DNA from 2 places in the Pseudoalteromonas translucida KMM 520 genome. Region 1 is predicted to be linked to the other one. Evidence: predicted binding sites of a transcription regulator. Region 1 holds the regulator's gene; the other holds the start of a gene.
The links. The regulator sigma-54, encoded in region 1, starts transcription at its own class of promoters, with help from an activator protein. The targets are predictions, from matches to a motif close to GTTGGCACGNNNNTNGNNT.
Positions count from the first base shown of each region.

Region 2: a site for sigma-54 is predicted at 2,477-2,495, ahead of PTRA_RS03180 (EF-hand domain-containing protein). Genes of this name have one in related genera too.

Region 1 covers NZ_CP011034.1:2,886,056-2,890,271, forward strand. The annotation lists gene lptC (LPS export ABC transporter periplasmic protein LptC) at 1-203, shown strand, start outside; gene lptA (lipopolysaccharide transport periplasmic protein LptA) at 193-738, shown strand; gene lptB (LPS export ABC transporter ATP-binding protein) at 735-1,460, shown strand; gene PTRA_RS13370 (RNA polymerase factor sigma-54) at 1,530-3,023, shown strand; gene hpf (ribosome hibernation promoting factor) at 3,050-3,337, shown strand; gene ptsN (PTS IIA-like nitrogen regulatory protein PtsN) at 3,342-3,794, shown strand; gene rapZ (RNase adapter RapZ) at 3,816-4,216, shown strand, end outside.
Region 2 covers NZ_CP011034.1:680,750-684,965, reverse strand. The annotation lists gene PTRA_RS03195 (sigma 54-interacting transcriptional regulator) at 1-216, opposite strand, end outside; gene PTRA_RS03190 (hypothetical protein) at 219-761, opposite strand; gene PTRA_RS03185 (HAMP domain-containing sensor histidine kinase) at 763-2,220, opposite strand; gene PTRA_RS03180 (EF-hand domain-containing protein) at 2,532-2,765, shown strand; gene PTRA_RS03175 (hypothetical protein) at 2,793-3,020, shown strand; gene PTRA_RS03170 (EF-hand domain-containing protein) at 3,176-3,412, shown strand; gene PTRA_RS03165 (EF-hand domain-containing protein) at 3,420-3,656, shown strand; gene PTRA_RS03160 (amidohydrolase) at 3,780-4,216, shown strand, end outside.

The DNA.
Region 1 (4,216 bases):
ACTTAATTGATGGCGCAATGATAGACAAAATCACCGCCGACAATATTCAAGTAGATATAAAGCTACTCACTATGCGCAGCGAACAACCCGTTATTATAACTGGACCGAATTTAAAGATCACCGGTAAAGGCCTTGAAGCCAATTTAACAACCGAGGTGATAAAACTAATTAACCATACGCGAACACTATATTATGACCAATAACCTTGCAAAAATACTTATTATTCCATCGCTTATACTTGTATTTAATAGTAATGCGGCAGAGCAAAGTACTTCCCCACTAGCTAATCAAATTTCTATTAGTGCTGACCGACAAGAAGGTCAACTAAAAGAAAATGTTGGTATTTTTGAAAAAAACGTCGAGATTATCCACGGTAATCGTCGTATCACCGCCGATCGTTTAGAAGTACATAAGCGCGACGAGCTTGGCGATAATAAACAACTATTAATTGCCACGGGCAGCCCTGCATATTTTGAAGAAAAGCAAGCAGATGGCACTGTCATGAGCGCCAGCGCTAACGAAGTACGTTACGATGTAGCGAAACGTTTTTTAACCCTAGTAGGAGATGCAAACATTTCTCAAGCTGGGCAAAAAATCACGGCTAAAAGTATCACCTACGATATAGAACAACAGCTTATAAGTGCTGAAAAAGATGAAAACTCAACTGATCGGGTACACACTATTTTAGTGCCTATAGACGCAAAAAAAGAACAAAAACTCAATAAAGGTCAGCCATGAGTACATTAAAAGCAGAGCTATTAGCAAAAAGCTATAAAGGCCGTGAAGTTGTTAAAAATGTAGGCCTTGAAGTAAAAGCAGGGAGCATTGTTGGCTTACTTGGGCCCAATGGCGCAGGTAAAACCACGACCTTTTATATGATTGTAGGCTTAGTTCCTAGCGACAAAGGTAAAATATCAATTGATGATAACGATATTACCCTACTTCCTATGCACAGCCGTGCTCGTTTAGGTATTGGTTATTTACCACAAGAATCTTCTATTTTTAGAAAGCTCACTGTGTATCAAAATTTAATGGCTATTTTAGAAACGCGTAAGCAACTAAACAAACAAGCCAGAGAAGAAACCCTAAATAGCTTGCTGGACGAATTTAGCCTGCAACATATTCGCGACAGCTTAGGCATGGCGCTATCTGGTGGTGAACGTCGCCGCGTAGAAATAGCACGTGCTTTAGCTGCAGATCCTAAATTTATATTACTTGATGAGCCCTTTGCTGGCGTGGATCCTATTTCAGTACTCGATATTAAAAAAATTATAGAACATCTTAAAAACCGTGGTATTGGCGTGCTAATTACCGACCACAATGTAAGGGAAACCCTTGATGTTTGTGAAAAAGCCTACATTGTTTCTCATGGGGAGCTAATTGCATCTGGTACTCCTGAATTTGTATTAAATGATAAAACAGTACGTGATGTTTATTTAGGCGAGCAGTTCAAACTGTAATATTTATGTTATTACTATAAGCATCTGCTAAGATTAATCATATCAATTTATAAGGATTGTTAGAGATAAATGAGGCAATCATTACAGCTGCGCATGGGCCAGCAACTTACAATGACTCCGCAACTGCAACAGGCTATTCGCTTATTGCAGCTTAGTACCTTGGATCTCCAGCAAGAAATACAAGAAGCACTTGATAGCAACCCATTACTTGAAGTTGATGAGCAAGATTACACGGAAGAATCAGCTGGTAAAAACGAGCAAAAAGCAGATGACATTACTGTTAGCGCCTCTGCCGATGACACCCCAAGCGAGTATGAGCAAGATAGCGGTGAAGCACTAAACAAAGACACCATAAGCGACGATATGGCCATGGATGTATCATGGGATGAATATATGAGCGCAGCGCCTGCCTCTTCATCAGGGCCAATGCCTGAAGATGAATCTATTTATCAAGGTGCATCAACCGAAACCCTGCATGAATACTTAATGTGGCAATTACAGCTCACTCCTTTTAGTCCTACCGATGAAGCTATTGCTATAGCTATTGTTGAAGCCGTAGATGACTCTGGTATTTTAACCCTCAGTTGCGAAGATCTTTTAGCAAGCTTTAACCAAGAAAGTGATGACGAACACGAAGTAGAGCTAGATGAAATAGAAGCCGTGCTAAAGCGCATTCAATTATTTGATCCTGTTGGTATTGCAGCTCGCAGCTTGCAAGAATGCTTATGTATTCAATTAAATCAATTTGATAAAGACACCCCTTATATTAACGAAACAAAAATGGTGTTAACTGATCATATCGATTTACTCGCTGCTCGCGACTATCGTACGTTAATGAAAAAAACTAAGCTCAAAGAAGAAGAGCTTAAAGAAATAATGACACTTATTCATACGCTTAATCCTAAGCCTGCGGATACCATTGTCAGAGAAGAATCTGAATACGTTATACCTGACGTGTCGGTAAAAAAAATAAAAGGCCGCTGGGTGGTAGAGCTAAACCCAGATAGCATGCCAAAAATACGTGTTAACAGCCAATATGCGGCTATGTCTCGTACGGTAAAATCCAGTGGTGACAGCCAATTTATTCGCTCGCACTTACAAGAAGCTAAATGGTTTATTAAAAGCCTAGAAAGTAGAAATGAAACACTCCTAAAAGTAACTAATTGTATTGTTAAGCAACAACAAGCATTTTTTGAACATGGCCCAGAAGCCATGAAACCTATGGTTTTAAACGATGTTGCCGAAATAGTTGAAATGCACGAGTCGACTATTTCACGGGTCACTACGCAAAAGTATATGCACACTCCACGTGGCATTTTTGAGCTTAAGTACTTTTTTTCAAGCCATGTAAGCACCGAAAATGGTGGCGAATGTTCATCAACTGCCATACGTGCCTTGATTAAAAAGTTGATCGCTGCAGAAAACTTAGCCAAACCATTGAGTGATAGCAAGATTGCAGATATATTGGCTGAGCAAGGAATTAAAGTAGCTAGACGGACAATTGCAAAATATCGCGAATCTCTGGCTATTCCCCCGTCGAATCAACGTAAAAGCTTGATTTAAGACGTACAACAAAGAGGAAAATGCTGATGCAACTAAACTTAACTGGTCGTCATGTAGACATTACAGACTCATTAAGAGACTATGTAAATAATAAATTTGCAAAGCTGCAAAGACACTCAGATCACATAACTAATGTGCATGTTATTCTCGATGTAGAAAAATTAAGTCAAAAAGCTGAAGCAACAATTTTTGTAAGTGGCGCTGAGCTATTTGCATCGACCGAACACCAAGATATGTACGCTGCCATTGACTCGTTGATTGACAAACTCGATCGTCAAGTAATTAAACACAAAGAGAAGTTTGCTCGACACTAACACTATGAAATTAAGCTCACTTATATGCCAGGACTGCAGCAAAGCTGTGGTCCTTTTTAATAGTAAAAAAAGAATTTTAGAATTCATCAGTGAACTCGCGCATAAAAAAATGCCGTATTTACCCCAGCAAGATATTCTCACTGCTTTATTAGCAAGAGAAAAGCTAGGCAGTACCGGTATTGGCCGAGGAATAGCAATTCCACATGGCCGTATGAGCGGGGCGCAGGAACCTCTTGCCTTAATTTTAATAAGCGAAACCGCTATTAATTTTGATGCAATTGATAATCGTCCAGTTGATATTTTTGTTGCACTTATAGTGCCCGATGGCGATAACCAGCAGCACTTGAAAACACTAGCCACAATAGCTGATAAACTAAACGATAAAGAGTTTTGTAAGCAATTGCGTGCGGCAAAGTCTGATGAAGCGTTATACCAAGTTATTTTGGATCAATCCTAGTTACTAATAAAGGGGTGGTAAATGGAATTAATTATTATAAGTGGCCGATCGGGTTCTGGTAAATCGGTTGCTTTACGTGTTGTTGAAGATTTAGGTTACTATTGTGTAGATAATATTCCGGTAAATTTACTGCCTTCATTAGTGCGCAGTGTCTCTGATAACTACGATAAAATAGCCGTTAGTATAGACGTGCGTAACCTGCCTAAAGATCAGCAGCAGTTTAACGATATTCTTGAGTACTTGCCCGACTTTGCTAAACCAACGTTATTTTATTTAGATAGCGACGATCAAACATTAATCCGCCGTTATTCAGAAACGCGTCGTTTGCACCCGCTCTCGATTGATTCGCTACCGCTAGATTTAGCAATACAAAAAGAAAAAGAATTACTCGATGTACTCGTAACACGGGCTGATCATGTCAT
Region 2 (4,216 bases), 1.2 Mb from region 1:
GCGATGCAGTGCCATGCCATCCATTTCGTCCATGCGCAGGTCGGTTACTACGGCATCGAACACTTGGCTTTTTAATATTTGTAACGCAGTTAGGCCGCTCTCACAGGTGGTAACCTCGTAGCCTTTTGATTCGATACGAATAGCGAGCAATTTTAATAAGCTGGCATCGTCATCCACTAATAATACTTTTGCACCTTGCGGTTTTATTGCTGGCATAACTACTGCTCCTTAGTTTCTTCGCGTAATAACAGTTGCTGCTCTATGGTTGCTAATGACGAGAGCGTTTGTTGCATTTTATTATTAAGTGCTTGCTGCTCTTTTTTAGCGTTTATTTGTAAGGTTACTTGTTGTTTTTGTAGCCATAAATACTGTTTTATATCGTCTGGCCAATAGTAAGCTTGGTCAAGTTTAAGTAACTTACTCATTACCGTATTAGGATCGCTACTGGTGTTTAAACACATAAATTGAAAAAAGCTTTTTAGTTCTTTTTCACCAACAAAATCTTTGTTATCTGGGGTTAACTTAAAACCACCACATTTATTAGCATGCCAGGCTATTACTTGCTCCGCAGGGGGATACATAGGATCACTTTTAGGCCGAGGCTTTGGGCTTGGCTGGCTGTTTTTATCGCTCATTACTTTAGTTTGAGTTTGCGCCACAGGGCTAGCAACCACTTGCTGTTGGGCGTTATTAGTTTTGCACCCCGATAAAATGATGGCACTGCCACACACACATAAAATAGCCATTAAACGCGAGGTCATGCTAGTTAACTCCTTGATTTGTTGTTATGGGAAGCGTAATTAAAAATCGACAACCTTGGGGTTCATTCTGCTCTATTAATAATTGTCCGTTTAATTGCTCTACTGACTCTTTAACAATAGTTAAGCCTAAGCCACTGCCTTGTAGCGTAACATTTTTACTATGCTTTCCTTGATAAAATGCGCTAAAAACATGTGCTTTTTCATGCTCTTTAATACCGCATCCCTCGTCGCTTATCGCCATTTTTAGCTTACTGTGCTCAAGGGTTAACGCTATAGATACTGCCTGCCCGTGTTGTGAAAACTTTAAGCCATTAGAAATTAATTGCACTAAAATCATTTCAATTAACTCCCCAGGTAATGCAAGCGCCTTATTAGATAAATTGTTATGCCAAATAAGGGTTTGCTCTCGAGCTGTTAGGCGGTGCTCAAAATGACTATTAATTTTATTAATTAAATGATTAAACTCAACCTCACTTACGCTGTCTTTACTGGTACGAATCGCGTTATAACTAAGTAAGCTGTCAATCATAGTACGAAGGCGCACCATAGACTGGCTAATGAGCTCAAGTACAGCGCGTTGCTCTTTAGTTATAGGGCCAACTATTTCATCGCTGAGTAGGTCGGTGCCCTCGACCATTGAGGCTAGAGGTGTTTTAAGTTCGTGGGTAACGTGGCGTAAAAAGGTGTCTTTTTGCTGCTCCAGTATATGTAACTGAGCTTGCACCCATTGTAATTTATTACCTAATTCAACTAGCTCTGCTGAGCCTTGTACGGCTATTTTTTGCTGCCAGTCACCTTGCCCTAATTTACCAATAATTTTAGTTAGGCTTTTTAAGCGGCCACTTATACGCCACAAAAACCCGCCTCCTACCAACAGTGTTAGCGGAATTAACGCCACCAGCCAGTTAATAAATGAAGCTTGTAACTGCGCTATTTCTTTTTGGTTATTAGTAATTTGGGTTTCGCTTTTATCGCGTAACCATAAGGTAAGTTCGGCGAGTAAATCGCTAATAGGTAAAAACAAGGCTACCTGTTGTTGCTTTTGCTCAACAAGTTGAGTGTGTGCTAGTTGCAGAGTATTAGTTAAACGCTGCCATTGTGCGGTGTGGCTTTTACTGGGCGCTATACGTGTAAGATCTTCAATACTTTGTAGCGATGCTTGCCACTTATCAACTATGAGCGTATCGAGTGACTCACTTTTTAGTACCCAATTTTGCCGAGTAGCGCGCTCTAAACTATTGAGTTCTTGTTTTAAAATATTAAACGATTTAGTTACTTGGTAGTTATTACTAACAACTTGCTGAGTTACAGCTAACTGCTTATTAAGCGCATTTAAAAACACAATAACCACTAACGATAAGGGTAATAACGACAGCAGCATACTCATTACAAACTGGCTAATTAAATTAGGCCGCCAATTAAGTATTGCTTTGTATTTTTCAGCCATCACTGCTGGCATTGCATCCTTCCTTTAGTAACTTTAAACAGCCTATTATTAAGCGTTTAAGTTATACACTAGCTGAATCAATTTATATATCTGTTATTCGTACTGCAAAGCCGCATGTTGCCAAACAGCAACAACTCAACTGTTTGATTTGTATTGCTTCTTTATTTATAAGCCAAATTACGTTGCAAAAAGCACACAGATATCTGTAAAACTTGCTTAACCTACAACACCAAAAACCATAAGCACCTGAATTTAAAAAATAAAAATTGTTGGCATCGTTTTTGTAATAGTTAAACTTAAGTTTATCTTATAAGGAAATGATCATGAGTAATCGCTTTTTAATTATTATGCCAATCGTTGCGCTAGGCTTTTTGAGCGCTAACGCGCTGGCAATGGATGTACAAGCTACTTTTAATGAACTTGATAAAGACAGTAACGGTACTCTCAGCGAAGCTGAAGCCGGTGAAGATGCCGTACTTCATGAAAACTTTTCACAAATAGATACTGATCAAAATGGTCAGTTGTCGCTAGATGAGTTTAAACAGTTTATTAAGTAACTAATTTAGTAACTAAAGGAATGTTTTATGAAACAGCTTATAGCCGCATTTTCGTTACTGTTTTTAGTTATTAGTGCTACTGCACTGGCTTCATCATTTAATGCTCGTTTTGCTTTTTTAGATAAAAATATGGATGGAAAAATATCTATAACCGAAGCAAAAAAAGATAAAGAAGTAATGAAACAGTTTTCTGATTTAGATGTAAATAACGATGAAATGATCTCTAAAAAAGAGTTTGAGGCGTTTAAGCCTTAAGTTTAAATTCAAGTTTAGTCTTGTAAAATTAACTAAAAGTATTTGCTATAACCCCTGAGGGAGTGTGTAAATGGATTTAATGTTGGGCGTTAAATTATGGCAAGTACTTTATTTTACTACTAGTTATATTAAAATGAGCTTTGCGAAGGAGCACCATGAAGATACGCGCTTGTTTAGTTAGTTGCTTATTATTACTAAGCTTTAATTCATTAGCACTTGATGTAAAGCAACGCTTTGATCACCTTGATACAGATCAAAGCGGCTATTTAATTCACCATGAGCTAGAGGCTCAACCGCACTTACTAAACAATTTTAGCAAATGGGATAAAAACCAAGATAATAAAATTTCATTGGTTGAATTTAAAAATTATCTTACGAATAACCTCTACTGAGTAATTTATGAAAAATATAAGCTATATAGCGTTCGTTGCGCTTAGTATTTGTAGCATATCAAGCTTTGCCAGCAGCAATAACATTGCCAAGCAATTTGAAAAATTTGATCGTAACCAAAACGGCTTATTAAGCCGAGCAGAAACAGCCAGCGACCCTGCTCTATGGTCACGCTTTGCCAGTTACGATAAAGACAAAGACGGCCACCTTTCTTTAAGCGAATTTACGCTTTATGCGAGCCAGTAGTTAATTTACCAATAAATTAACTGGATTAGTCTGCACTAATATTAAACCAACCACCTCAAGTAGTTGGTATTATAAAAGTGAGTTTGTTATGTTAAAGCCATTAACAATAAAAATAAGCTCACTATGCCACTCAAAAAAACAATCAAACCTTTGCTACTCGCTTGCCTTTGCGCTGGCTCAAGCCTTGCAGTTGCGCAAACTAAAGTTATTTACAACGCCAACGGCTATACGCCTTTGTACAAAGGCGAAGTTCAGCAATTTTCTACGTTAGTTATAAAAAACGGTAAAGTAGTTAAACTTGGCGGCGATACGCTGAAAAATAGCTTTCCTGATGCCAAACTTATTGACGCCCATGGTAATACCCTATTACCAGGTTTAATTGACGCACACGGCCACATTATTGGTTTAGGTAATAACTTGTCTCAATTAGATTTACGCGGTGCGCTTTCTATTGATGAAGTTACTAATAAACTCAAAGTATTTGCAAATAACAAACAAGGTTGGATTATTGGCCGTGGCTGGAATCAAGAGCTGTGGCAAAAAAAGCAATTTCCAACCGC